Linked DNA regions of Prochlorococcus marinus str. MIT 9312. The main gene of each other region encodes a partner of the protein of the gene in region 2 in a complex. Links are inferred from orthologs where the notes say so. Each region holds a gene or a part of one and is shown on either strand. Other genes may lie near its edges. The genes, in order: prmC and prfA.

Region 1 (15,199 bases), 1.2 Mb from region 2 along the record:
ATTGGTCTTCGAAAAGGATTGGAGAATTTATTAACGTTTTCTATGAAGGGTAAAATCATTAATCCAAGTGGAATTAATGTTTGAAGTGCAATACCCAAAAGTTTATTAGGAACTACCCTAAGTATTTGAAAGACTGGGTATAGATACCATTCAGGTAATATTTCTAAGGGAGTCGCGAATGGATTTGCTTTATCTCCTAACATTGCAGGATCAAGAACTGCTAATCCAACTACACAAGCAATAGTACCTAAAATAACTACTGGAAATATATATAATAAGTCGTTTGGCCAAGCTGGTTCACCATAATAATTGTGGCCCATACCTTTAGCTAATTTTGCTCTTAATTTTGGATCAGATAGATCTGGTTTTTTTAACGTAGACATTTGGAGCTCTGGTTGTAATTTAATTTTAAATGTTTATAAGGGACCTGAAATACCTTGTTTACGAATCATTAAAAAATGCATCAACATAAAAACTGCTAATGACCATGGCAAAACAAAAGTATGAAGACTGTAAAACCTTGTAAGAGTAGATTGTCCAACACTTTCTCCACCCCTAAGTAGTTCAACCATAAAATCACCAATTACAGGTATTGCTGCTGGCACACCTGAAACAATCTTGACTGCCCAATATCCAACCTGATCCCAAGGCAAAGAATAACCTGTCACACCAAAAGCAACTGTTATGACTGCCATTACAACACCTGTAACCCAAGTTAGTTCTCTTGGCCTTTTGAAACCACCTGTAAGATAAACTCTAAAAACATGAAGAATTAACATCAAAACCATCATAGATGCGCTCCATCTATGAACAGATCTTATCAACCATCCAAAACTTACATCGGTCATCAAATAACTTACTGAATTATAAGCTTGTGTAACTGTTGGCTTATAGTAAAAAGTCATTGCAAAACCTGTTGCAAATTGAATTAAGAAGCATACTAAAGTTATGCCTCCTAAACAATAAAAAATATTTACGTGAGGGGGTACGTACTTGGAAGTTACGTCGTCAGTTATGTCTTGAATTTCAAGCCTTTCTTGAAACCAATCATAAACAGATGAAGAATTAGCCATCCAAAAAAAAATTAGCTTTGATATAAAGAGCTTACTTAAAATTCTTATACTTGGTGTTAACACTTAACCCAATGAATTCATCTTTTAACAAACTTTTAACATTCAAAACATTGATCACTGCATTAATGATCATTGTTATTTATACCAATTTTTTATTGATAGAAAGAGTTGATGCTCTTAGTGATAGCAAGCAATTAGTCCTTGATGCTTGGACTTTGGTAAATGAGGGTTTTTATGACCCAGACAAGTTTGATGAAATACAATGGAAGAGAATTAGGCAAAAAACATTACAGAAACAAATTGAAACAAGTGAAGAGGCTTATTCTGCAATTGAAGACATGTTAAGACCTCTAGAAGATCCTTATACAAGAATTTTACGACCCAAAGATTATGAACTCCTGAAATCAAGTAATTTTGGTAGCGAGATTAATGGAGTTGGGCTGCAATTGGGTGAAGATGATGATAGTAAAAAGGTTAAAGTTATCTCTACTCTTGGCGGTTCTCCAGCAGAAGAAGCGGGAATAGTTAGCGGGGAATTCATAGAGAAAGTGGATGGAATTTCATCAGAAGTATTAGGACTTGCAAATACTGCCTCTAAGTTAAGAGGCGAATCAGGAACCAAAGTTTTAGTTCAAATTTCATCGGAAGCAGGAGAAATTCGAGAAGTAGATTTAGAAAGGCGATCAGTAGATCTTAGACCAGTTAGGACAAAAAGATTAAGAGACGATTCTCACACAATAGGATATTTAAGGATTACTCAATTTAGCGAAAGCGTCCCAAAAAAAGTTGAAGAAGCTCTTCAAGAGTTAAAAGAGAAAGAGGTTGAAGGATTGATTTTGGACCTTAGGAATAATTCAGGTGGACTAGTAAGCTCAGGAATAGCGGTTGCAGACTCATTATTGAGTGAAAGACCAGTAGTAGAGACAAAAAATAGAAATGGAATCAAAGATGCAATAATTTCTCAAAAAGAGACTTTTTTTGATGGCCCAATGGTAACTTTGGTAAATAAAGGAACTGCGAGTGCTAGTGAAATACTTGCCGGCTCATTGCAAGACAATAGCAGATCGATTCTCATGGGAGAACAAACCTACGGGAAAGGTTTAATTCAATCCTTAAAAAGTTTGGGAGAAGACAGTGGAATAGCAATAACAGTTGCTAGTTATTTAACTCCTAAAGGTAATAATATCCAGGGTCAAGGTATGAAACCTGACAAGTTATTGGATCTTCCAGATGCAACTGAATACGGAAGTGCTGATGACAAATGGGTGAAAAATGCAGAATTATTTCTGGATTCACTACTAGAAAAAGAAGAAGTTTCTAGTCAAACTAGTGAATTAAGCAATGAAGAAGTATAAACCTGATTAAGCAAAAGATTTATAAATAAAACATTTTAAAAACTATGAGTATTAAAAGAATTTTTCATGACCCAATTCACAAAGAAATAGTATTTGATTCGGAAAAGCCAGAAGAATTAATGATTATGGAGTTAATTGATACAATAGTTTTTCAAAGATTAAGAAGAATAAAACAATTAGGCGCGGCATCATTACTTTTTCATGGTGCCGAATCAAGTAGATTTACACACTCAATTGGCGTTTTTTGTATCGCAAGAAAAATTTATCAGAGACTAATTGAAAGTAAATCTTCATTTTGTGAAAATAAATTTGTTCTGTATGGAGCAGCTCTGCTACATGATTTAGGTCATGGGCCTTTGAGCCATACCAGTGAAACAATATTCGATCATAATCACGAACAATGGTCTCAAAACTTAGTTAAAAATTATTCTCCAATAAATTCAATACTGAAAAAGTATGACAACGAATTACCTATACAAATTGGGGAATTATTTGAATCAAAGCAACTATTTTCAAGACCTTTAAAAACATTGATTAGCAGTGAAATAGATTGCGATCGTCTAGATTATCTTTTACGCGATAGTTACAACTCAGGTACCAAATATGGCTTAGTAGATTTAGAAAGAATTATTTCAGCTCTAACTTTTTCACCTGATGGAAATATTGCAATCAAACCAAAAGGAGTTATCGCTATTGAGCATTTCTTAGTACTAAGAAACTTCATGTATAGAACTATCTATAATCACAAAATAAACGAAATATCAACATGGATTCTAGAAAAAATAATATCCAAAATAAAAGATAATTTTGATAATAAACTTTGGTTAGATAAATCTCTTCAAAAATGGATATTTTCTCCTGAAAAGGTTGATTTTGATGATTTCATAAGAAATGATGATGTAACCTTTTACTACCATTTGATTAGATGGAAAGATGAATCTTTCGAGCCTCTTTCTACCTTATGCAAAATGTTTATTGATAGAGATTTATTAAAGGCATCAGATATAAGTTTTTTAAATAAAATTGATAGACTAGAAATCCTTGCATTTGCAAGAAAATTATGTGAAGCAAATAATTATGATGCAGAAATATTTTGTGGAATTAAGGAAAGATCTTTTAAGGGTTTTGAATCTAGCAACGCACTAAAAATATGGGATGGTAACTATCAAAGCTCACTAGAAAATAAATCTTCATTAATAAAAACTTTAATGAAATCTGAGGAAAGCTCTTTTATTATTTACCCAGATATAATTAAAAATAAAATCAAAAATCAAATTTCACTAATAAGAAATAATTACTAAATATTAATCAATGAAAATCGTAATAAATAATAGTAGTAATAAAAAATATATCGAAACTATATCTTTTGAAAATTTGTACAATATCGATGAAACTTTCAAAGAATTTTCTTCGATAAAAGAACCTCTGGAAGCAAAGATTTTCGCAATCAATGAACCAATAAGTTCTCATAAATTATCAAAAATCAAAAATAATTTTGATAATTTAGACATCCGTTCCTTATGCATTTACTCGAATAATAGACATACGATATTAGCAGGAAAGTCTTTAAAAATAGATTCAAATTTTCTTAAAGAACAAGAAGTTAAAAAAAAGTTACTTCTACTCGATTCAAAAAATAAAGACGGCATCCTTCACGAAGGAACAGTAAGATCTGGAGACAGAATATCTGCAAATGGAGACCTATGCATTATTGGAGATGTTAATCCAGGAGCAATAATTTCCGCAAAGAACAATATTTACGTTTGGGGCAAACTACTAGGTATCGCCTTCGCAGGAAAAGGTGGAAATAACAATGCCTCTATTGCATCACTTTATTTAAAACCTTTACAGTTAAGAATTGCTAATGTGGTAGCTATTGGACCAAAGGATAAGCCCAAGAATTATTATCCTGAAATTGCTGTAATAGATAAACAAACAATTAATATCAAACCCTTTTTAATAGAAACTTAAAAATAATCAATAATTTGAAATAAATTAATTCAAACTTGATAAATTTAAGAATTACTTAATCTTTATAATATTCAACTTTCTGAAAGTAGACTTATCATTTGTAAAATAATAAAATTCGTGGCGGAAAATACTCGCACAATATTAATTTGTTCAGGGAAAGGTGGAGTTGGTAAAACCACTTTAACTGCAAACCTTGGCATAGCACTTGCCAACAGTGGAGCAACTACTGCTGTATTAGATGCTGATTTTGGCTTAAGAAATTTAGATCTTCTTCTAGGATTGGAAAATCGCATTATATATACAGCACAAGATGTTTTAGATAAAAATTGTCGTCTTGACCAAGCATTAGTCAGACATAAAAAAGAACCTAATCTGGCTCTTTTACCTGCAGGAGATCCTAGGATGTTGGATTGGATGAAGCCCGACGATATGAAAAAAATTAGCGAGCTGCTTAGTGAAAAGTTTGATTTTGTTTTAGTAGATTGTCCTGCTGGAGTAGAAGATGGTTTTAAAAATGCCCTTGCAGCTTGTAAAGAGGCTATTGTTGTTACCAACCCGGAATTATCTGCAGTACGTGATGCCGATAGAGTAATAGGTATTCTTAATACTTCTGATATTAAGCCTATCCAGCTTGTAATCAATAGAGTTCGCCCTAACATGATGGCAAGTCAAGAAATGCTATCCATAGAAGATGTTCAAGGGATCCTTTCACTACCTTTATTAGGTATTGTTTTAGAGGATGAGCAAGTAATAATTAGTACAAATAGAGGAGAGCCACTAACACTTACAGATAGTAAATCCCCTGCAAAAAAATGTTATTTGAATGTTTCTCAAAGACTTACAGGAAAGGATGTCCCAATTATTGACCCCAAAAATGAAGGGAAAAGCCTCAAAGATAAATTCATGAGATTAATGCAAACAAAGGTTTTTTAAAAATGATGACTCTCAGAGATCTTATAAATAAGTTACTAGGTAGAGAAACTGCCAGTGCAAATACAGCTAGAGAAAGATTACAACTTGTACTAGCTCATGACAGAGTCGATATGAGTTCCTTAACGACTGATCTTTTGGATAAAATGAGAAAAGAAATTCTCGATGTTGTTGCAAAATATGTTGAGATTGATTTTGAAGAGGTGGCAGTAAGCTTAGAGACTGAGGATAGAATGACTGCATTAGTTGCCAATTTACCAATCAAAAGAACTATTTCAGGAGAAATAAAATTCAAAAAAAATGATAAAACTGATCAAGCTGATAAAGATATCAAAAAGTAATAAATTTAAAAAAAGCTAAAAAAATACTTATAATTGACCCTCCCTAATTGTAAGATAGAGAGATTGCCGGCTTAGCTCAGCGGTAGAGCAGCGCTTTTGTAAAGCGAAGGTCATCAGTTCAAATCTGTTAGCCGGCATTTTGATTTAGTTAATTCTTTTCAATAGTTTTTGCCGAAAATAACAAAATCAAACCTAATAGAGTAATAATCGGGAAAAATCTTATTTCCAGAACGTACTCTAAAAAAGAGGCCAGAGGTTCAAAGATCCAATAAGTAAAAAATTGAATTAATAAAACAAAAAACAATAATAAAAACATTAATGCAATTCCCTAACTAATACTTCTCCTTCTCTAATCAGCCTCCAATCGCCACTTTTCTTCCAAAATATTATGGTACTGGCTTTGCCACTACTTTTTTCCCATGGAATAGGTTCTAGAATTTCTACAGAAGGGAAGTCTAAAGCAATACCATCAGCTGTAATAGATCCAGTGAGGCCTGAAATATTTGCACTTGAAGTTAACAAAGGGCCTGTTTCTTTCAAAAGAGATTGGGCCATATGAAAATTTGGGATTCTTAAACCAAGAGTAAGATCCTTGCTTGTGAGGATTCCAGTCTGCTTTTCTGAAGATGGGATAACCATTGTCAGAGCTCCAGGCCAATATTTTGAAGCTATATTTTCGTAATCTTCTTTAGCTGATTCGTGAACATAATCGATTAATTGTTTATATTCAGATCCCATAAGAATCAAGGGTTTATTTCTATCTCTTTTTTTATAATCATAAATAATATTTGAAAATTTTGGCAGGCATCCAATTGCAGGTAAGGTATCTGTTGGGAAAATTATAGGTAAACCACTAGTAAGAGTCTTCAAAGCTGATTTAGAGTCTACTAAATTCATTTTAATTATGAACCCGCAATACTTTATTTATATCTTCCTATGGTAAACCTACCAATACCTGAAAGATCATTCACAATTTCTATTGATGTAAATTTATTCTTAATAAAAAGTTGTTTGACTTTTTCACCTTGATCAAAATGATTCTCTAAAATTAACCATCCCTTCTCTTTTAAAAAAATAGGTGCTTTTTGAATTATTTCCCTAATATGTTGTAAACCATCTTCGCCGCCTAATAAAGCAATTCTTGGTTCGAAATTTTTAACTTCTTTGGGTAATTTTTCATAAGTATCTTTAGGGATATATGGCGGGTTTGAAATGGCGAGATCTAATTTTCCTTTAAAACTCTCAAGAGGGGTCCACCAATGTCCACAATAAAATTTCAAATTTGATTGTTTAGAAGAATTCATATAATTATTAATGGCTATTTCTAATGCATCTTGATCTATATCAGTTGCTATTCCATTACACAATGGATACGCTAATGCCAAAGCAATACTTATAGCACCTGATCCAGTTCCTAATTCAGCGAAAAATAATTTTCGTGATTGCTTTCCAAATATATTAAAAACAATATCAACTATAAGTTCAGTTTCTGGCCTAGGGATAAGTACTTTATTTGTAACTTTTAATTTTAAATCTCTCCAATAAGTTGTTTCACAAAGGTATTGAATTGGGTAACATTTTACTAAATGATCGTCCCAAACAGATTCTAAAAAGTCTAATTTTTTTTTTAAATATAGGTTTCCCTTTGGATTTATGCTCAGCAAATTTAAATCAAAATTCGAAATTCCGCCTATACAGTCAAGTAAAAAAGCAAAAGATTCTTGATCTCCTCCTTTAGAAAGTTGTAGTTTTTTCCAAATTAAAAATTCTTTTACTGAAATGCTAAGCATTTATAAAAGCTTTAGCGTTTTGGGCCAAGCTTACCTTTACTAGAGTCAGAGAAGAAGCTTGATTTTTCGCCATCTTGGGTAGAAATAAATAAACCAATAAGGAATATTGTTGGCACCCCTACGAATAAAAGACTAGCTATGAATCCAAAATTAGTTGTTTCCATTTAGTTGGCAGTTCTATTAGGTATTAAGACTATAGACATATAATTTGAAATAAAGTGGAAAAATAAACAAATTTTATCAACTGATTAACAGTCTTAAACAATTTAGCGAGGTAATTTTTTATTTTTACTAATATTTTTTAATTCTTCCAAATTTGAAGGGGGCGATTGTGGTTTTGTTAAGATTACTGCAGAAGATTTTATTAATGTTTGGCATGCAAGTCGCCAATTTTCTGGTCTATTTTTGAGTTTTTCTTCTTCAACGGAAGTAAGAGGGCTTAAAGAATTTTTGTTGCCTCCTTCAACTGAAATAAAACAAGTACTGCATTGTCCTGCCCCTCCACAGTTTCCTAAAATACCTTTCAATCCATAAAGCTGTAAGTTCTCTTTTATTACTAATTCTCTTAAATTTTCACCAGGATTGCATTGAACCTCTAAATCCTCACGGATAAATCTGATAGTTGCCATTTTTTTTTAGTTATTTTTCTTATTTTGGCGTTTTACTTTGAGAATTGTGACCAAAATATTAACAATTTTTAGCTAAAAATTCCTTGTAAACCTAGTTCTGCAAATCGATTTGCCCAATTTTTGCAAGAAAATAAATTTATTTACAAAAATCCCTCAAAGACTAAAAAACCCTTACTATCGTGATGTTTAGCTGTTTATTCAGCATAGTTACTAGAAATTAACCGATGGGATTGCCTTGGTATCGAGTTCACACAGTAGTTATTAATGACCCAGGTCGACTACTTGCTGTGCATCTTATGCATACTGCATTATTAGCCGGCTGGGCCGGTTCTATGGCTCTTTATGAATTAGCCATTTTTGATCCTTCTGATGCTGTTCTCAATCCAATGTGGAGACAGGGAATGTACGTTATGCCTTTCATGGCGAGACTAGGTATCACAAGTAGTTGGAACGGATGGGATATTACAGGTGCTACAGGAGTTGATCCTGGATTCTGGAGTTTTGAAGGGGTTGCAGCAGCACACATAGTATTTAGCGGACTATTGATGTTGGCCTCTATTTGGCACTGGACATACTGGGATTTAGATTTATGGGAAGATTCAAGAACAGGTGAGCCTGCTTTGGACCTTCCAAGAATATTTGGAATTCACCTTCTTCTAGCTGGACTAACATGTTTTGGTTTTGGAGCTTTTCATTGCGCAAACGTAGGGATTTGGGTTTCTGATCCTTATGGTTTAACTGGTCATGTAGAGCCTGTTGCCCCTTCCTGGGGAGTGGAGGGATTTAATCCTTTTAATCCTGGAGGAATAGTTGCAAATCATATTGCGGCTGGACTTATGGGTATCATTGGAGGTATTTTTCACATTACCAATAGACCTGGAGAAAGACTTTATAGAGCATTAAAACTTGGAAGCCTTGAAGGAGTTCTAGCTAGTGCTCTAGCTGCTGTATTATTTGTATCTTTTGTAGTTGCAGGCACAATGTGGTACGGTTCAGCGACCACTCCTGTCGAGTTATTTGGTCCTACTAGGTATCAATGGGACTCTGGCTATTTTAAAACTGAAATCAATAGAAGGGTTCAAGCTTCTATAGATAATGGTGCAACTAAAGAAGAGGCATATGCATCTATTCCAGAGAAACTAGCCTTCTACGATTATGTTGGTAATAGTCCAGCAAAAGGTGGATTATTCAGAGTTGGAGCACTCGTTAATGGCGATGGTTTACCAACTGGCTGGCAAGGTCATATTGCTTTTCAAGACAAGGAAGGTAACGATTTAGAAGTCAGAAGAATACCTAATTTCTTTGAAAACTTCCCTGTGATTCTTGAAGATAAAGAGGGAAATGTAAGAGCTGATATTCCATTTAGAAGAGCTGAAGCAAAGTATTCATTTGAACAAACTGGCATTACAGCAACTATCTATGGGGGTGACCTAAATGGGCAAACATTTACTGACCCTGCAGTAGTTAAAAGATTAGCTAGAAAAGCGCAGCTTGGAGAAGCATTCAAGTTCGACAGAGAAACTTACAAATCTGACGGTGTATTCCGAAGTTCACCAAGAGCATGGTTTACATACGCTCATCTATGTTTCGGATTACTATTCTTGTTTGGCCACTGGTGGCATGCTTCAAGAACTCTTTACAAAAATTCCTTTGCTGGTATTGACGCTGAGATTGGTGACCAAGTTGAATTTGGTTTATTCAAGAAACTTGGTGATGAAACCACAAGAAGAATCCCAGGAAGGGTTTAAACTAAACTTTATTAATTAATCTTATGGAAGCTTTTGCTTACGTTCTTATTTTAACTCTCGCAGTTGTAACACTATTCTTTGCTGTCGCCTTTAGAGACCCGCCTAAATTTGACAGAAAATGAACTTAGAAAAAAAAACCTCTTTAACAAGAGGTTTTTTTTTACTTTTCATAATTAAGATATTACTCTAATATGAGAATTAAAGATTACCTTATTTCACTAAATGCAGTGTCCAACCTGTCAAAATACAGATAGCAGAGTTTTGGAATCAAGATCTGCTGATAGTGGGAAAAGTGTTCGAAGAAGAAGAGAGTGCCTAAATTGCAGCTTTAGATTTACCACTTATGAAAGAGTTGAAACAATGCCAGTTTCAGTTATTAAAAAAGATGGGAACAGTGAATTATTTGATAAACAAAAATTATTTACTGGTATATCAAGAGCCTGCGAAAAGACTACCTTCACCAGTGAAGCAATTATTAATTTTGTAGATGGAATAGAATCACAAATTTTACAAGATTCTAATAAGGATATTAAATCTTCACAAATTGGAGAATTAATACTTAAAAGTCTTAGGAAAGAAAACGAAGTTGCATATATAAGATATGCTTCAGTTTATAGAAAATTCAATGGAGTAAAAGATTTTATCTCTACTCTTGAATCCCTCAAAGGAGCTTCAAAAAATCAATTAGCTTCAATTTTATAAAATTTAGCATCTTAAAGTGTAGAATACATAACACAAATATTTTTGCTATTGGTTTGCAGGCTAATAGCACTCCTTTCTAACTACCTAAGGTAGTCTGCGATGCAACAAATGAACGAAAATTCTTCTCAAACCACTAAAGAGCTTTCTGAAAATAAAGAATTTAAAAATTCACCTGAATTAGATAATAATTCAATGCCCAAAAATGAAGAAGATTTATCATTCGAAAAGAGCGATATCCCATCAGCAGATGCTTCCTCTAGCAGAACTAATACCGATTTAGATAATGCAGGATTCACACAAGAGGAATTTGCATCACTGTTGGGTAAATATGACTATAACTTTAAACTTGGTGATCTTGTAAAAGGAACCGTTTTTGCTTTAGAGCCTAAAGGGGCAATGATAGACATAGGTGCAAAAACAGCTGCTTTTATGCCTGTTCAGGAGGTTTCAATAAATAGAGTTGAAGGACTAGATGATGTTTTACAACCTTCAGAAAGCAGAGAATTTTTCATAATGAGTGAAGAAAATGAAGATGGCCAGTTAGCACTTTCTATTAGAAGAATTGAATATCAAAGGGCATGGGAAAGGGTTAGACAATTGCAAAAAGAAGATGCAACTATTTATTCTGAAGTTTTCGCAACGAACAGAGGTGGAGCTCTTGTAAGAGTGGAAGGGTTAAGAGGTTTTATCCCAGGATCTCATATAAGTGCCCGAAGGGTAAAAGATGACTTAGAAGGTGAGTACCTACCATTAAAATTTCTTGAAGTTGATGAAGAGAGAAACAGATTAGTATTGAGTCATAGAAGAGCCTTAGTCGAGAAAAAAATGAATAGGCTTGAGGTGGGTGAAGTTGTTGTAGGTTCTGTTAAAGGGATTAAACCCTATGGAGCTTTTATTGACATTGGAGGAGTTAGTGGTCTATTGCACATTTCTGAAATTAGTCATGAACATATAGAAACGCCTCATAATGTTTTAAATGTTAGTGATCAAATGAAGGTAATGATAATTGACCTAGATTCGGAAAGAGGAAGGATTTCATTATCTACAAAAGCTCTTGAACCTGAACCAGGAGATATGCTGACTGACCCTCAAAAAGTTTTTAGTAAGGCTGAAGAGATGGCTGCAAAATACAAACAAATGTTGTTCGAGCAAACCGACGAAGCTGAAGAAACCGCTTCAGCTTCGTCGGAAACTGTCTAGATACATTTTTTTGTTAAAAATCAATATCTTTACAAACAAGTTCTTACAGGACAAATTTTTATTTACAATCATTGATTACAAACAACAGTTTAACTTAGGATAAGCCTTAGTCTTAAAAAATTATATTTAAATGAGTGATTTCATTTTCACTTCTGAATCCGTTACTGAAGGTCATCCTGACAAAATATGTGATCAAATTAGTGACGCAGTTTTAGATGCTTTATTAACAGAAGATCCAGAAAGCAGAGTTGCATGCGAAACTGTCGTTAACACTGGTCTATGTCTACTTACTGGAGAAATAACTTCAAAAGCGAAAGTCGATTATATAAAACTTGTTAGAAATGTAATTAAAGAAATTGGATATGAAGGCTATAGAGCAGGTGGTTTTGACGCAAATAGTTGTGCTGTTTTAGTAGCACTTGACGAGCAATCACCAGATATTTCACAAGGAGTAAACTACGCAGATGATGTTAACGATGATTTAGAAGATAATACCGGAGCTGGTGACCAAGGCATAATGTTCGGCTATGCATGCGATGAGACGCCTGAATTAATGCCATTACCAATTAGCTTGGCTCATAGATTAGCCATTCAACTTGCCAAAGTGAGACATGAAGAAGTCCTTAATTATCTACTCCCAGATGGTAAAACGCAAGTAAGCATTGATTACGAAAAAGGGTTACCAGTCTCTATTAATACGATTTTAATTTCAACTCAACATAATCCTGAGATTGATGGAATAACAAATGAAGAAGAAATTCGTCAAAGAATAAAAGAAGATTTATGGACGCATGTTGTAATTCCTGCTACTGAAGATTTAAAAATCAAACCAAACATTAGCAAAACAAGATTTCTAGTAAACCCGACGGGCAAATTTGTAGTAGGCGGTCCTCAAGGAGATGCTGGGCTCACTGGTAGAAAAATTATTGTAGATACTTATGGTGGATATGCAAGGCACGGAGGTGGTGCATTTTCTGGTAAAGATCCCACAAAAGTAGATAGATCAGCCGCTTATGCAGCACGTTATGTAGCTAAAAGCATAGTTAAGGCAAAATTGGCAAAAAAAGCAGAAGTACAATTAAGTTATGCAATTGGAGTAGCAAAACCAATTTCCATTCTGGTGGAAACTTTTGATACTGGTGTTATTTCACAAGCTAATTTGACTGAGCTAATTAAAGAGCACTTTGATTTAAGACCCGCAGCAATAATAAAAGAATTTAACTTAAGAAATTTACCAAAAAAAATGGGGGGAAATTTTTTCAGAAAGACTGCATCCTATGGACATTTTGGCAGGCGAGATCTCCAGCTCCCTTGGGAAAATGTCGAAGAAAAAGCAGCCAAATTAGAAGAGGCATCCAAAATATTTTTATAAGGTATTGCTTCTATGCCTGATAATTATTATGGAGGGTTAGATTTTGGAACTAGTGGTGCGAGAATATCTATAATTGATCTTTATAAAGAATCAGTATATTCGGATTCAGTTACTTATCTGTATGGCTTTAAAAATCCAAATTCTTGGATCAATTCTTGTGAAAAGCTCTTAGATAGTTTACCTATTGAGATTAAAAAGAACCTAAGTAAATTGGCTATATCTGGTACCTCAGGAACTTTAACAGCATTCGATTTCAAAGGGGAGCCATTAGGGGAAGCTATACCATATGACCAAGCATGTAATGACCATCAAATCCTTCTTGAATCATTAACTTCTGGAGAAGATCATTTACGAACTGCATACAGTAGTCTTGCAAAAGCATTAAACCTAGTTGAAAAATATGGGACTAATATACTTTTAAGACATCAATCGGATTGGATAACTGGCTGGTTTTTAAAAGATTGGACTCATGGAGAAGAAGGTAATAATCTCAAACTTGGTTGGGATCTTCAAAAAGAATCTTGGCCAAAAAGCTTCCTTAATACTTCATGGAAAAAATGCTTGCCTCACATAATAAAAAGTGGAAAAATTATTGGGCAAGTAAATTCTGATTTAGCAAAAAGATTTAACTTGAATAAAAAATTAAAATTAATCTCTGGCACCACTGATTCTAATGCAGGTATATTAGCTGCAGGTTTAGGGAAAGAAGATGGTCTTACAGTTTTAGGAACAACAATTGTTGTTAAGAAAATTATTGAAAACCCTATAAAGAAACAGGGCATTACAATCCATAGAGTAAACGACGATTGGATATGTGGAGGAGCATCAAATGCTGGATGCGGTATCTTGTCTAAGTTCTTTTCTGATTTAGAAATAAAGGAACTCAGTCGACAAATTAATCCATCAAAAAACAGTTCTTTGGATCTTTTACCTCTTAATAGTAAAGGAGAGAGATTTCCTATTAATAATTCTGAATTAGAACCGATACTTGGTCCTAGACCAGTAAGCGACTCACTTTATTTACATGCATTATTTGAGGGGCTAGCTAAGATCGAATTGAAAGGATGGGAAGAACTAGGCAAACTAACAGGTTCACTTCCAAAAAAAATTATTACTATTGGTGGAGGTTCAAAAAACCCTCAGTGGAGAAAAATAAGAGAAAAAATTATAAATATACCAATAGTTTCATGCAATAAAACCACTTCTTTTGGTACTGCATTATTAGCGATTAATTCAAGGTAATAATTTTTGAATATTTGATAAAGATATAAAATTTTTAATGAAAAGGGTTTCACAAACTACACATCTTAATTTAGAGTGTATAGGTTAGAGCCGGGATAGCTCAGTTGGTAGAGCAGGCGACTGAAAATCGCCGTGTCCCCAGTTCAAATCTGGGTCCTGGCACCTTTAATACAAGGGTTAAATGAGCATCTGAAAAGGTGCTTTTTTAATGTCTAAAATCAGGTATAACAGTCCTTTTTCAGGTTATTCAAAGAAACACCCTCAGGGAGCAAAAAAGAACTCTCTGAGGGACATATTTATGGAATGTAAGTGGAATGTTAGTTGAGCAATAAAATTACTGATTTTTTACTCCCCAGATAATATTCCGTTAAAGTCCTTCACTATCTGAATAAAGTTGCGAATTTAAATTAGTTTCTAGAATAGTAATCCGATAAAATAGAGTAATTATTTAAAGCATAAGACGATTAATATTGCATGATATGATTTATAAATTACTTAAAAAAAAGTAACTTATGACAAAATATATATTGGGTATATCTTGTTATTACCATGATAGTGCAGCATCGCTTATTGGTGATGGAGAAATTTTAGCTGCAGTTCAAGAAGAGAGATTCACAAGGAAAAAACATGATTCGAGTTTTCCTGAAAATGCAATTAAATACTGTTTAAAATCGCAGAATATAAGTATTAATGATCTCGAATATGTTATTTATTATGAAAAGCCATTATTAACTTTTGAAAGATTATTAGAAACTTATCTTGCTACTGCTCCAAGAGGATTAAGATCTTTTATTGCTGCGATGCAAGTTTGGCTTAAAGAAAAATTATTTCTAAAGACTCAAATAA
Region 2 (15,405 bases):
GGAAAATTATAAAGACCCTATCTCACTATTTAAACAAACAAATTTTTCAAAGACTATTTGGTGGAAATTAAAAGTTAATATTTCTGGATATCAAAATGAAAAAGAAAATAAGTTAGTGACAGAAATTTGTAAAAATAGAATTTTTAGACTACTTTACCCAAATATTCATCAACGTACCCATAAATTTTCAAGGATTTTAGTTCAACTATATGAAGATGGTTACGTCTGTTGGATAAATTTGGATGAATTGATTATTGAGAAAAGCGAATTAAGAAAAACTGAGAATTTTAAAAATGAACACTTCTTTATAAAAGATAAAGTTCCCTTAATTATAAAATGGATACAAAAACAATCTGAGTTAACGAATGAATATCTTTGGGGAGGTACATTAGGACCCAATTTTGATTGTTCCGGATTAATTCAGACTGCTTTCTTCATACATCATATTCATATTCCTAGAGACTCTTTTCAAATAAAAAGTTTTTGTAAACACCTTTTTTATTTCAAAGAATCTTATGCAGCTCTTCAACCAGGAGATCTTTTGTTTTTTGGAAATAAAGAAAAATGTGACCATATAGGAATCTACAAAGGAGATGGGTTATATTACCATAGCTCTGGAAAGGAGTTTGGAAGAAATGGAATAGGATTAGATAGTTTCAAAGAGACTAATGACCCAATTTCATTGCATTATAAATCCAAACTAATCTCAGCCGGAAGAGTCGTAAGAAATTATAGGTGGGATAGAAGTATTAGATAGCAGTCTTTTAATTAAATTAAAATATAAGACCTTCTTTAAATTTTAAAATTAACCAGTAGTCCAAATATTCTGAATTAGTTGCATTATGTTGTTCAAATGCAGTGTTCCAACAAGAAGCCATGCAAAAACTGCACCACCGCAACCGCCTAGCCAAAATCCACTTGTAAAGTCAGCCCACCCTGCTCTAGTAAATAAATCTGCAGGAGGATTATTAACAGTAGCATCAGGAGGTTGCACATTAGGTGCTTTACCTGGGGCGTTATAAAGAACTAAAAGTGCTGTCAAAATATGAACCGCGCCAATAGCAGCAAGTAATCCTGCGGTTAATGCGAAATCAGAATTTCTTAAAGGACCAGTCATAGTAAATGGACCATATAAGAGATAACCTAAAGCCGCTCCAGTTTCTAAACCTCTAAAATTTGGAGAAATGCCTTCTCTATAAAAAGGTAAATTATTTATAAAAACTTTGGTAAAATAACCACTATTAACTGGGGTAGCCAAATTCCCAACAAACGGATCAGCAACAGTTTTAACAGCCCATTGTTCTGCGATACCAATATCTGTAGGCAGGACACTTTGATCTATATATTTTTCGGGAAATTTAGGATTGGCTCCTAATGGTGTTTGTGAATCGCTCATTTTAAAAAAGGATAATGTGATAATTAATTTTTATTCAGTAGCCGTTATGAATCTGCCTATTAAAACAATAAAAACAGCAGGTGCTACCAAGCCAATCATGGGGACAAAGACCGAAGGCAGAAGATTTGAAAATTCAGATGACATAATTCGTTTAACATCTTTAAACACTTTAGTATTTATCTGATAAATAGTGTTAATTTTATTACTGGATGATATAAAAATTATTAACTTTTTACATGTTAAATTTTTTCGCAATATTACTCATTATTTTTATTGTATTTTTACTATTAATTTTTAAAAAAAGACAGTTTAAAAATGCAATAAATTTAAAAAACTTATCTTCAAATAAACTTATAAATAATAATAATAAAAATATATCTAAAAAGAATAGTGTTTCTTACAAGCATGAAGATACCATATACTCAGAATTTGATAAAAAGGCTCTAAGAAATAAAATGTTTAAACTTTTTCAAAGCCATAAAGAAGATAAATTAAAAGCTTTAAAAATTGCAGAGAAATTAGCTGATAAATCAATATTGCCTATTCTTAGAAGAGGTTTAAAAGATACATCTCCAGAGATAGTTGAAAAGTCAGCTTACTTAATTAGAAACTTTAAGTAAAAGTTTCATTCTTCTTGCTTTCATCAATTTCTCTAACTCTATAAATTGGTCTGTTTTGACTCTCATGATAAGTCCGAATTAAAAGCTCACTTAATAATCCAAAGCTAAATAATTGAACCCCTGCAATTCCTAATATTAATGCAAACATAAGCATCGGACGATTCCCAATATCTTCTCCCAATATTTTTATAATTAACAAATAAGAACTCATTGAGAGACTAATCAGAATACTAATTATTCCAATAAAACCAAATCCATACATAGGTCTTGTTAAAAATTTAGTCATAAACCAAACAGTTAGTAAATCCATTAACACCCTAAAAGTTCTATCAATCCCATATTTACTTGATCCATATTTACGACTTCTATGATTGACCTTGATTTCCTTAATTTTTGCACCTTCAATATTTGCTAAAACTGGAAGAAACCTGTGCAGTTCTCCATATAGTTTAATATCATCAATTATTTCTTTTTTAAAAGCTTTTAATGAACATCCATAATCATGCAACTTCAAACCTGTTACTTGAGCTATTAATTGATTTGCTATTTTTGATGGTATCTTCCTATTAATTAATTTATCTTTTCTATCAAACCTCCAACCACATATCAAATCATAGCCATTATTAATTTCTGAAATTAATTTAGGTATATCATTAGGGTCATTCTGTAAGTCACCATCCAATGTAATTACAATGTTACCTTTTGAGTGATCAAAGCCAGCTGACATTGCTGCAGTTTGTCCATAATTTTTACGAAGAGAAATTACTGACAATTCCTGAATTTTGTGAGTTAAGTGTTTTAATACTCGATGAGTATTGTCTTTAGACCCATCATTTACAACAATCAATTCAAAATCAAATTTATGTGATGCCATTACACTTATAACTTCATCTAATAAAAAACCAATACTTTCACTTTCATTGAAAACAGGAATAATAATTGATATTAATTGGTTTATATTTGACATATTTATTTAGATAATAATCCTATAATTTTAACTTAATTTAGAAGAATAAAATTAAACAAAAAAAATCACCACATTCGTGGTGATTTGTATTATTTAAGAAGACTTTAACCGAACTTACCTGATGTTGATGCAATCACAAAGGCTCCAAATGTAAGGATGTTTCCTATCGTGAAATGTGCCAAACCAACTAATCTAGCTTGAACAATTGAAAGTGCAACTGGCTTATCTCTCCAGCCTACAAGGTTAGCTATTGGTGTGCGCTGATGTGCCCAAACTAATGTTTCTATTAATTCTTGCCAATAACCACGCCATGAAATCAGGAACATAAATCCAGTAGCCCAAACTAAATGACCAAATAGGAACATCCAAGCCCAAGGAGATAAGGAGTTAACACCAAATGGATTATATCCATTAATTAACTGTGATGAATTGAGCCATAGATAATCTCTAAACCAACCCATTAAGTAGGTACCTGATTCATTAAATTGAGCCATATTACCTTGCCAAATTGTTAGGTGCTTCCAGTGCCAGTAGAAAGTTACCCATGCAATAAGATTTAATGCCCAGAACATTGCAAGGTACATAGCATCCCATGAAGAACTATCACAAGTTCCTCCACGACCTGGTCCATCGCAAGGGAAAGCATAACCTAAATCCTTTTTATCAGGAATTAATTTTGTACCTCTAGCATCTAATGCTCCTTTAATAAGGATTAGTGCTGTTGTATGAAGTCCTAGCGCTATAGCATGATGAACTAAGAAATCTGCTGGTCCAATAGGCAAGAAAGAGCTTAGAGCATCTTGTCTATTAATTAGATCCATCCAATAGTGATTTCCTGGCATAGAGTTTGCTGCTATAGTTGCAGAACTCGTAGGATCAGATAATAAAGCATCGAAGCCATACATCATTTTCCCTTGGGCAGCTTGAACAAACTGAGCAAATACAGGTTCAATTAGAATTTGTTTTTCTGGATTTCCAAAAGCTACTACTACATCGTTATGAACATAAATTCCAAGAGTATGGAATCCCAGTAACATTGTTACCCAACTTAAGTGACTTATTAGTGCTTCTTTGGTTCCTAAGACTCTAGCTAAAACATTATCTTTGTTTACTTCTGGATCATAATCACGTACAAAGAAAATAGCCCCATGAGCAAAAGCTCCCACCATTAAGAACATAGCTATGTATTGATGGTGAGTATATAGAGCTGACTGTGTAGTGTAATCTCTAGCAATAAAAGCATAAGAAGGAAGAGCTCCCATATGTTGAGCAACTAGAGAAGTAGCAACACCAAGAGATGCTAAAGCTAAACCTAATTGAAAGTGTAGAGAGTTGTTAACCGTCTCATAAATTCCATCATGACTAATTCCGAAACTACCTTTATGAGGGTCATTTGGATGTCTAGTGTTATGAGCTTCAGTAATTTCTTTGAGGCTGTGTCCTATGCCAAAAGTATTTCTATACATATGGCCAGCAATTACAAAAACACAACCAATTGCAATATGATGATGTGCAATATCAGTAAGCCATAAAGCTTCACTTTGAGGATGTAGTCCTCCTAAGAACGTAAAGATTGCTGTTCCAGCACCCTCTGCAGTTCCGAATACTTGATCTAAAGAATCAGGATTTTGTGCATAAGCACCCCAATTTAGAGTAAAGAAAGGAGCTAATCCTGCAGGATGAGGAAGAACTGTTAACCAATTGTCCCAACCAACATGCTGACCTCTAGATTCTGGAATTGCTACATGAACCAAATGTCCTGTCCAAGCAATACTACTGAAACCAAATAAGACAGATAAATGATGATTTAACTGTGCCTCAGCATTTTTAAACCAAGCTAGTGTAGGTCTGAATTTAGGCTGTAAATGTAACCAACCAGCAAATAAAACCCAACAAGCTAAAATGCTCATAAAGATTGAAGCCTGAAAAAGTTGCTCGTTAGTTCTCATACCGATTGTGTACCACCAATGGTAAAGGCCTGAGTAAGCTATGTTAACTGGACCATTAGCTCCAGCTTGAGTCATTGCTTCTGTTATGCCTTCTCCAAAATGAGGATCCCAAATTGCATGGGCAATTGGACGGACATGAGTTGGATCAAGTACAAATTGCTCAAAGTTACCCTGCCAAGCTACATGGAATAGGTTACCAGCTACCCAAAGGGCGATAATTGCTAGATGACCAAAATGGGTAGAGAAAAGCTTCTGATAAAGCTTTTCTTCAGTCATTCCATCATGACTCTCAAAGTCATGAGCGGTTGCTATTCCGTACCATATTCGGCGGGTTGTCGGGTCCTGAGCTAGACCCTGGTTAAATGATGGAAATTTTGTTGCCATTGAATTAAAAAGGTGAAGTTCAGGTAATTAGCCCAGCCCGAAAAGGCGAGCATGGAAGAAAGCCCAAGTAGTTGCTATACCTCCGAGAAGGAAGTGAGCTACACCAACGGCTCTACCTTGAGTAATTGAAAGTGCTCTTGGTTGTATTGTTGGGGCAACTTTAAGCTTGTTATGAGCCCATACTATTGATTCAAATAATTCTTGCCAATAGCCTCTTCCACTGAATAAGAACATCAAACTAAACGCCCATATGAAGTGAGCTCCTAAGAACATCAATCCATACATACTAATAGCTTCACCGTAACTTGTTAGTACTTGAGATGATTGAGCCCATAGGAAATCTCTTAGCCAACCATTAATGGTGATAGCACTTTGAGAGAAGTTTCCTCCTGTAAGTCCCCACACATCACTTTGCATTTTCCAAGAAAAGTGGAATATAACTATTGATATGCAGTTATACATCCAGAAAAGAGCTAAGAAGACATGATCCCATGATGAAACCTGACAAGTACCACCTCTTCCTGGACCATCACAAGGGAATCTAAATCCAAGAGAAGCTTTATCTGGAATTAGTCTTGAACTTCTTGCGTAAAGTACTCCTTTAAGGAGTATTAAAACGGTTACATGTATTTGGAAAGCATGAATATGATGGATCATCAAATCAGCAGTTCCAAGTTGAATTGGAGATATGGCTACCTTTCCACCTACTTCAACTAAACTTCCGTTAAAGACTTCACTTAAAGCTTTTTGAGGTAATCCCTCCGGAGTACCAGCTAAAATTGAAGTGCCTACTGCAGAAGCTTGAATACTTTGAACCCATTGCGCAAATATTGGTTGAAGCTGAATTGCATTATCACTAAACATGTCCTGAGGTCTACCTAAAGCTCTCATAGTGTCGTTATGAATATAAAGTCCAAAACTATGAAAACCTAACCACATACAAACCCAGTTAAGATGACTTATTAAGGCATCTCTAGCTTTTAAAATCCTATCTAAAACGTTATCAATATGTTTTGCTGGATCATAGTCTCTAACCATGGCTATACCAGCATGAGCTCCAGCCCCAACTATAAATAAAGCTCCTATCCACATATGATGTGTAAATAAACCAAGAACAGTCATATAATCAGTCGCTATGTAAGGATATGGAGGCATCGCATACATATGATGAGAAATCAGGATGCTAAGAGATCCTAGACATGCGAGGTTTACAGATAGTTGAGCGTGTCTGCTTTCAGCCATGAACTCGAAAAGACCTTGATGACCTTTTGGTGCTGGGAATAATATTGGATCTCCTTGATGAGCTTCTAAAATCTCTTTCATACTTGAACCAATTCCATAATTAGTTCTATATAAATGACCTCCAATTATGGCAATTACACCAAAAGCTAAATGATGATGTGCAATATCAGTCATCCATAAACTTCCAGTGACAGGATTCAAACCACCTTTAAAAGTTAAGAAATCTGAGAAAGCGAACCAATTAAGACTAAAGAAATTACCAACTCCACTAGCTAGACCAGGAAAGATCTGACCAATTATTTGGGGATCGCAAAGCTGATGAGGCATTGGCATATCCGCAATTGTTGCGATCTTTTGACCATTAATAACTAAAGGTGATCCAGCGTCAATTGCATCAAGAAGTGCAGCTGTTGGCGCTCCAATATGAATACAATGTCCAGCCCAAGCTAGTGATCCAAGCCCAACCAAACCTGCAATATGGTGATTAAGCATTGACTCAATATTTTGGAACCATTCCAATTTTGGAGCAGCTTTATGATAATGGTATATACCTCCATGAAGCATAAGAGCAGCCATTATTACTGCACCAATAGCCAAAGCCATTAACTCACTTTCGTTAGTAATACCCCAAGCTCTCCACATATGAAAAATTCCAGAGCTTATTTGAATACCGTTGTAGTCCGCACCAAGATTACCGTTTAGCATCTCTTGGCCGACAACAGCCCAAACTTGCTGAGCTCCTGGTTTAACATTAGTTGGATCAGCTAACCAACCTGTGTAATTTGAAAATCTTGCTCCATGGAAAAAAGCAGCACTCATCCATATAAAAATGATTGCAAGATGTCCAAAGTGAGCTGAGAAGATTTTTCTTGTTGCTTCTTCAGCATCGCCTGTATGCACATCAAAATCATGTGCATCTGCATGCAAATTCCAGATCCAAGTTGTAGTTTTTGGACCCTTGGATAATTTAGTAGACCAGAAACCTGGCTTATCTAATTTGGCAAAATCAATAGGTCTTGGATCGGCCTTAACAGGATCTTCCAAAACTTTCTTGTTTTTTTCTCCACTTTCTGGTGGGCTGATGGTCATCTAGCACCTCGAAAATAATTGACATTAAAGCCGATTGATCAAATCTTGGACTTATTTTTAATAATAATGTTCAAGAAAACGAAATCATTCGGAACTTTAGATATTCGTTTCAAAAATAATAAGTCAAAGATCTTTCGTTATGCATTAACGTAACAAATGTTCTAATGATTGTTACTATATGAATATTTTGTTAATTTTTTGTCTATGACTAAATTAAGAGTATTTTTACCCAAGTTTTGTAAGGATTTCTTTATATTTGTTTTATATTTCACACGATTTTTTTGAAATGCATTGAAAGTATATAATTTCCTTATAACAAATAAAATTTTTTGATTTGAAAGGAATCGCAATAGGTCTATCTAGTAATTCAAAAGCAATTTTAAAAAGACTTCAAAAAACTGAATTTGTTGAAGAGATATATATAGCAAGCTCTTTAAAAAATGATGATATAGAAGATGATCTTGTAAAAATACATAAGCCTAAGGAAATTTTACTTAAAAAATGGCCAGAACTAGATTTAATAATTTTTATAGGATCAATTGGTGCATCGATACGTGTAATAAGTCCTTTTTTAACCTCTAAAGATAAAGATCCAGGCGTGATAGCAATAGATAACAAATGTTCCAAGATAGTGCCTTTAATTGGTTTACATCAGTCAAATACCCAAAACATCGCATTTCAAATTTCTAATTTATTTGGTGGCCAAATAATAGAGACTAATAATTCAAATGATCAAAGCTTTTTAAATCTTGATTCATTTGGGAATCAATGGGGTTGGAAAAGATCTGGCAAAATACAGAACTGGTCAAAACTAGTAATAAATCAAGCTAAGAACAAAGAAATATTTTGCAAACAATTATCTGGTAACAGTTTATGGAAAACTTCAGAATCAGGAGAGTTGATTAATAAACTTCATCAAAAGGAAACTGAAAAACCAGATTCAACATTTCATGTGAGTATATTCGAAACGCATGTTACAACTTGGCATCCGCGCGTATTATGGATTGGCATTGGTTGTGAGCGAAATACTAGCAAAGAACTAATAGCAAATTCTTTAAATAAAATTTTGGAGTTAGAAAATTTATCTCAGCATTCAATTGCGGGATTTGCAACTATTGATATTAAAAAAGATGAGCAAGGGATTTTAGAACTCGCTGAAGAAAATAACTTGCCTATCAAGTTTTTTACTAAAGAAGATCTTTCAAAAATAATTGTTCCAAATCCATCAAGTGTAGTTCAAAAGGAAATTGGCACATCTTCTGTAGCAGAAGCTTCATGCTTACTCGCAGCAGGAGAAGAATCAAATTTATTAAAAGAAAAAATAATTTTTAAAGATAAAGATCTTCCAAAAAGTAAATCTGGCGCAGTTACTATTGCTATAGCTGAATCAAAAAATCAATATTATCCAAAAAATGGCGAAATACATATTATTGGAAGTGGGCCTGGCGATCTTTCCTTTTTAACCAATAACGCAAGAAAAGCACTCTCAAGATGTAGTGTTTGGATTGGATACAAAATGTATTTAGATTTAATTAAACCATTGAAAAGGAGTGACCAGGTTTCAATTGAAAGTAAACTTACTGAGGAAAAAGAAAGATGCAGCACAGCAATTAAACTAGCCGAGGAAGGAATAAAAGTGGCTTTAATTTCGTCAGGGGAATCTGGATTTTATGGCATGGCTGGTTTACTTTTAGAATTACTTCTAAAAATCAAAAAAGAATATAGACCTTACTTTGAAGTACACCCTGGGATCAGTAGTGTTCAATTAGCCGCTGCGCTTAGTGGAGCTCCACTAATGAATGACTTTTGTTCAATAAGCTTAAGTGATAAGTTAACGCCCTGGTCTTTAATAGAAAAAAGAATTGAGGGAGCTCTTCTAGGTGACTTCGTAATAGCTTTATTTAATCCTCAATCAATTGAAAGAAATTGGCAGCTAAAAAGTGCAATTGATCTATGTATAAAATTTAGGCAAAGTGAAACTCCCATTTTAATAGCTAGACAAGTAGGAAGAGAAAATCAATCTAGAAAATTTTTTACTTTAAACACCATTCCCTTTGAAGAAATCGATATGTTATCAATAATTATTATTGGTAATTCTCAAACCACTTTAGTAGATGAAATATTTCTTACTCCAAGAGGATATTTACAAAAATAAATTTTGATTCATAAATTAATAATAGAACGTTTTTCTTTGCTTTTTTTTAATAAGAATACTAATCTTTTATAAATAAGGATTAAGAAAATTAATTGAAAAATATTGGTTTAATTTTATTTGACATAGATGGTGTAATACGCAGCGTAGAGAATAGTTACAGACTTTCACTAAAAAAAACAGTTTACAAATTTTCCGGATGGGAGCCAAGTTATATAGATATTGATAATGCAAAAAATGAAGGGATATGGAATAATGACTGGGATTTAAGTTTAGAACTTATAAAAAGATGTATAAAAAAAGAGAACTTAAACCTTAAAATACCCTCCAGAGAGGAAATAGTTAAATGTTTTGGAGAGTTTTACTTTGGAGGAGATCCAAATGAAGATAGTAAATATTGGTCTGGATTCATAACAAATGAGAAGTTATTAGTTGATAAAAAGTTTTTTGAATTAATACAAAGTAATGGAATAATGTGGGGTTTTGTGAGTGGTGCAGAGCATGCTTCTGCAAAATTTGTTTTAGAAAAAAGACTTGGGCTGAAATCACCTCCATTAATATCTATGGGAGATGCCCCAGACAAGCCTGATCCTAAAGGTTTTATTAACTTATCAAAAAAGCTTCTTGGAGATAAGCTTGGAGAATCAAATATTCCCATTGCTTATGTAGGAGATACTATTGCGGATATAAATACAGTTATAAACGCTAGAAAGGAAATACCATCTCAGAAATTCGTAAGTATTGGAATAGCCCCCCCTCATTTACATTTAAAGTCTCGATTAAAAGAACGTAATTCATACGAAAAAAATTTACAAAGTGCAGGAGCTGACTTGATTTTAAATTCTATTAATGACCTTAAAAATATTAATCTAGACTTGTTTTAAAAGGTATTAACTAATCAATATTTCTCAATTCATTTCGGAGAAGGAGGGATTATGCGAGCAACTCTATGTCTAGGTATGGCAAGAATAGTCATAATAGAAGATAGAGAAAATAACATTTTTCCGACAAAATTTCCGAAAGCACTTAAGCCATTCTTTAAGGAGGAAATCTAACTACTTTCCTATTTGTGAACCCACACCTTTGTTATTGAGTTCCTTTTGATATGCCTCTTTGCTTGAGAGTAAGATCTCGTTAATCGAGAATTTATTAAATAATGACTTTCCTATTTGTGAAACCACACCTTTGTTATTGAGTTCCTTTTGATATGCATCTTTGCTTGAGAGTAAGATCTCGTTAATCGAGAATTTATTAAATAATGACTTTCCTATTTGGGAACCCACACCTTTGTTATTGAGTTCCTTTTGATATGCCTCTTTGCTTGAGAGTAAGATCTCGTTAATCGAGAATTTATTTAACAATGACATAGTAGATGATCACTTAAGTTATCCATTCTTTTATAACGCATAGCAATTTGTACTTCAAATGTGTGAGATCTTTTTTGAAAATCTACATATCGAACTTTTGCAATTCAATCTGGACAACCGACTACTGCGTCTGTAGTGGGGTTTTTTATGCAATTTTTTTTCCGACAACAAATTTGGGGTTGGATTAAAAATCTAACCTATAAAAAATAACTCATAAGTTGCTCTAATTCTTTTAACTGCAATTATTTTGACCCTTTCTGACGTTATCTGACACTAATAAAATACGGAGAGGGAGGGATTCGAACCCTCGACAAAAGTTACCTCCTGTAACTCCTTAGCAGGGAGCCGCTTTCAACCACTCAGCCACCTCTCCAGTTCTTATACATTATCAATTTTTTTGCAAACATTCAAAATTTTTTATTTAATCGAAATGTCTAATCAACTTGAACTCTCGGCAATCTATTTTTAAAGGAACAAAGAATTTCCCATGGAATAGTGTTAGATTGATTTGCCCAATCAAAAGGAGAAATTGTTTTGTCTCCGTCAGATCCTAGTAATAACATAGTACTACCAATTTTAATTTCATCTGAACCTGTTATGTCCACCATCATTTGATCCATAGTTATAGATCCAACTTGGGGATAAAGTTCATTATTATGAATAACGTTTATCTTGCCTGAAAGATTTCTTGGGACTCCATCTGCATAACCAATGCTTAATACAGCTAACTTAGTTTTTCTACCACTTACAAATTTTCCTCCGTAACTTACTTTTACCCCTTGATCAATAATTCTTATAAAAGCTACTTTGACCTTCAAAAATAAAGCTGGTTTAAGAGATAAATTTCTATCTATTTTTGCGAGAGGACTATATCCATACATAGAAAGCCCAACACGTACCATATGAAAATGAAAGTCTTTATTAATAAGCATGCCCGCAGAATTTGCCAAATGAATCTTGATATTGTGATTTCTATCAACGTTAATTTGCTGTAATAATTCCTGAAACTTTAGTCTTTGTATTTGTGTACTACTTTTGGGATCTAATGAGTTATCTTCATCTGCAGATGATAAATGACTATATATTCCTTCTACTGAAATGTTTTCAAAAGATTTTATTTTTTCAAATTGCTGAACAAATTTATTAGATTCAAACCCTAATCTTGACATTCCAGTATCAACTTTAAGATGTAAAGAAAATTTCGACCCAAAGTGCTTCCCAATATTATTGCAAATTAAACACTCTCTTATACTACTAATAGTTGGCATAAGATCATTTTTAAAAGATATTATTAAATCCCTTTTGGCATATAGATTTCCCAGAATAAGAATTGGTTTTTTAACTCCAGAAGAACGAAGCATAATCCCTTCTTTTAAAGTGGCAACTCCTAATTGCGAAGCTCCACCTTTAATAGCATATTCAGATACTACTTTTGCATCATGTCCATATCCATCTGCTTTAACAACTGCCATAAATTGACAACTTTTACTTAATTTTGATCTTAACTGCCTTACATTTGACTCTATTGCTTTACCTTTAACTTCAATCCATGCTCTTTGTTTTGGATCTATATCTTTTTCAAAAGTTGGATATTTGTCAGAATTAAATCCATGATTTTTTTGCCGAATTTGCATTAACTTTGCACATTTATATGCGCTTATTGAAATATACAGTTAGCATGACATGTAAATTCTATTTTGGCATGGGCCAGACTCTAGTTTTAAATGCATCCTATGAACCTTTAAATATCACTTCTTGGCGAAGAGCTGTTATTTTAATGATCAAAGGTAAAGCAGAAAGCTTAGAGGAAGATAAATCTTATTCAATACATTGCGGCAGAAAATTACCTACAGTTATAAGACTTCGTTACTACGTTAAGGTACCTTTTAGGGAGGTTTCTTTAACAAGAAAAAATATTCTTCTAAGAGATAATAATGCCTGTCAATACTGTAACTACAGAGGTAGTGATTTATCAATAGATCATGTTTTACCGAGAAGCAGAGGTGGAACTGATAACTGGGAAAATGTTACTACAGCTTGTCTTAGATGTAATGTACAAAAAGGTAACCGCACCCCAGAAGAGGCAAATATACCTTTAAAACGAAAGCCATACCGTCCACTAAGTAATCTCAATTTTGAGGCTACAAGACAAATTGACTCTGGCAGACATAAAGAATGGAGTAAATATGTAATAGGGGTTGCAATCTAAGAAAATAAAATCTTAATTCACATCGTTATTAAAATCTTCCATCATTCTCTTTTGCTCTTGCGCTATACATGCATCAATCACTTCATCCAACTGACCAGCGAGAATTGGTTCTAGCGAAAAATTGGAACCTAATCTATGATCAGTTGTTCTGTTATCTTTAAAATTATAAGTTCTAATTTTTTCACTCCTATCACCAGTTCCAACCTGTGAAAGCCTTTGTGATCTCTCTTTTGCATTAGCTTCTTTTAATTGAATTTCATACAATTTAGCTCTTAAAATTTCCATTGCTCGCTCACGATTTTGCAATTGTGATCTCTCTTGAGTACAAAAAACTCTTATTCCTGTGGGCTTATGGAGAAGATCAATAGCAGTCTCAACCTTATTCACATTTTGGCCCCCTGCACCTCCTGATCTTGCTGTGCCAACCTCTAAATCGGTAGGATCAATCTTAACCTCAACAGGATCTGCTTCAGGCATGACAGCAACTGTAGCTGTAGAGGTATGAACTCTACCTTGAGACTCAGTAGCTGGAACTCTTTGAACTCTATGTACGCCAGCCTCGAATTTAAGTTGACTATATACAGAATCTCCTTTAACTGAGATAACTAGCTCCTTAAATCCTCCCATATCTGACTCGGAAGCACTAACAGGTTTTACAGACCATCCGATTTTTTGTCCGTATCTCTCATACATTCTTGCTAAATCACCCGCCCATATACAAGCTTCGCTACCTCCAGCACCAGCTCTGATCTCTAACATTACACTTCTCTCATCTCTTGGATCTTTAGGTAATAAGGCGATTGTAGTTTTTTGAATAAGTTGATTCTTACATTCCTCAAGGTTAATTAACTCTTCATTTATTAAAGATTCCATCTCTTTATCATTTCGATTCTCTTTCAGTAGATTTTTTGAATCTTCAATTTCTTTATCGGTATCAAGCAACTTATTAAAATCAATCACCAAAGGTTCCAACTTTGACCTTTCTCTTGCTATTGATTCTAATTTTTTAGGATCATTAGCTATATCAGGATCTGCAAGCTGCACTTCCAAATTTTCAAAACTTTCTGAAGCAGTTTTCAACCTTGCAATTAGTGTTGAGTATTCCAATTGAAATTATGCTTAATTTTTGAAAATTCTATTTATTAGAATCTTTTTCTTCTTTTTGCTCTTTTGATGTAGCTGAATTAGCTGAACCCATTCCATATTTTTTCATAAACCTATCAACTCTACCTTCTGTATCAAGAATTTTCTGAGTTCCAGTAAAGAAAGGATGATTACCACTCCATACGTCGACATGTAGTTCAGGTTGCGTTGAACCCGTAGTCATTACAACTTCTCCATTACAAATAACTTTTGCATCTGGATACCATTTTGGGTGGATTTCTGATTTTGGCATAATTAAAATTTCTTTAACGTTTGGAGAATTGTGGAGCTTTTCTTGCTTTTTTAAGACCATATTTTCTTCTTTCCTTAGCTCTAGGATCTCGACTAAGATGACCTTCTGTTTTTAGCGGTTTTCTGTTGTCGGGAGATAATTCGCAAAGTGCTCTTGCTGCTCCTTGCTTGATAGCGTCAGCTTGGCCTGTCAATCCCCCACCAAAAACATTTACGAGGATATCATATGAATTTTCAAGGCCTAACGTTTGCAAAGGTGCTTTAATTGAATTTAAGTGCAGAGGATTGAAGTTTAAATAATCATCTCCAGAACGACCATTAATTTTAATTTGTCCATTCCCCGGGATCAAGCGAACTCTAGCTACTGAAGTTTTTCTTCTTCCAGTTCCCCAATAAACAGCTTTGTTTTTTATTTGACTATTCATTTTTATAAATTAACTATTTAATAATACAGGATTCTGGGCAGCATGAGGATGATCAGCACCTTTATAAACTTTTAGTTTTTTAAATTGCTGTCTTCCTAACGAGTTATGAGGCAGCATGCCCTTGACAGCTTGCTCGATGATTCTTTCAGGAATCCTCTCTTGGAGAGACTCAAATTTTTCTGTTTTCATTCCTCCTGGTCTACCAGAATG

What was found.
Region 1: the proteins of prfA (region 2) and prmC are in contact, whole or in part, in a crystal structure (PDB 2B3T), measured with the Escherichia coli proteins. The link is inferred for Prochlorococcus marinus str. MIT 9312 from one-to-one orthologs.

The regions. Positions count from the first base shown.
Region 1 is NC_007577.1:300,208-315,406, reverse strand. The notes cover bases 5,526-8,289. They hold prmC (peptide chain release factor N(5)-glutamine methyltransferase), read right to left. Parts: upstream 7,461-8,289; coding sequence 6,591-7,460; downstream 5,526-6,590. Other genes in these bases: PMT9312_RS01630 (2Fe-2S iron-sulfur cluster-binding protein), read right to left, coding at 7,727-8,089; psbM (photosystem II reaction center protein PsbM), read right to left, coding at 7,472-7,624; PMT9312_RS01645 (L-threonylcarbamoyladenylate synthase), read right to left, coding at 5,986-6,567; minE (cell division topological specificity factor MinE), read left to right, coding at 5,526-5,670. In the rest of the region: petD (cytochrome b6-f complex subunit IV), read right to left, coding at 1-383; petB (cytochrome b6), read right to left, coding at 417-1,073; carboxyl-terminal processing protease CtpZ, read left to right, coding at 1,145-2,428; PMT9312_RS01670 (HD domain-containing protein), read left to right, coding at 2,473-3,729; septum site-determining protein MinC, read left to right, coding at 3,740-4,399; septum site-determining protein MinD, read left to right, coding at 4,517-5,332; more of minE, read left to right, coding at 5,335-5,525; psbB (photosystem II chlorophyll-binding protein CP47), read left to right, coding at 8,314-9,837; PMT9312_RS01620 (photosystem II reaction center protein T), read left to right, coding at 9,861-9,959; transcriptional regulator NrdR, read left to right, coding at 10,060-10,539; PMT9312_RS01610 (30S ribosomal protein S1), read left to right, coding at 10,648-11,739; metK (methionine adenosyltransferase), read left to right, coding at 11,870-13,111; PMT9312_RS01600 (FGGY-family carbohydrate kinase), read left to right, coding at 13,124-14,353; PMT9312_RS01590 (carbamoyltransferase family protein), read left to right, coding at 14,866-15,199. UniProt on the Escherichia coli protein: Methylates the class 1 translation termination release factors RF1/PrfA and RF2/PrfB on the glutamine residue of the universally conserved GGQ motif, i.e. on 'Gln-235' in RF1 and on 'Gln-252' in RF2.
Region 2 is NC_007577.1:1,509,287-1,524,691, forward strand. Bases 12,436-15,405 are described here. They hold prfA (peptide chain release factor 1), read right to left. Parts: upstream 14,483-15,405; coding sequence 13,388-14,482; downstream 12,436-13,387. Other genes in these bases: alr (alanine racemase), read right to left, coding at 12,436-12,800; PMT9312_RS08350 (HNH endonuclease), read left to right, coding at 12,818-13,375; rpmE (50S ribosomal protein L31), read right to left, coding at 14,511-14,771; rpsI (30S ribosomal protein S9), read right to left, coding at 14,785-15,195; rplM (50S ribosomal protein L13), read right to left, coding at 15,205-15,405. Also shown: PMT9312_RS08295 (C40 family peptidase), read left to right, coding at 1-757; PMT9312_RS08300 (photosystem I reaction center protein subunit XI), read right to left, coding at 806-1,396; PMT9312_RS09520 (photosystem I reaction center subunit VIII), read right to left, coding at 1,427-1,540; PMT9312_RS08305 (hypothetical protein), read left to right, coding at 1,633-2,016; PMT9312_RS08310 (glycosyltransferase family 2 protein), read right to left, coding at 2,009-2,983; photosystem I core protein PsaB, read right to left, coding at 3,088-5,316; photosystem I core protein PsaA, read right to left, coding at 5,344-7,647; cobJ (precorrin-3B C(17)-methyltransferase), read left to right, coding at 7,982-9,802; PMT9312_RS08330 (TIGR01548 family HAD-type hydrolase), read left to right, coding at 9,895-10,683; PMT9312_RS08335 (hypothetical protein), read right to left, coding at 10,855-11,166; more of alr, read right to left, coding at 11,601-12,435. UniProt on the Escherichia coli protein: Peptide chain release factor 1 directs the termination of translation in response to the peptide chain termination codons UAG and UAA.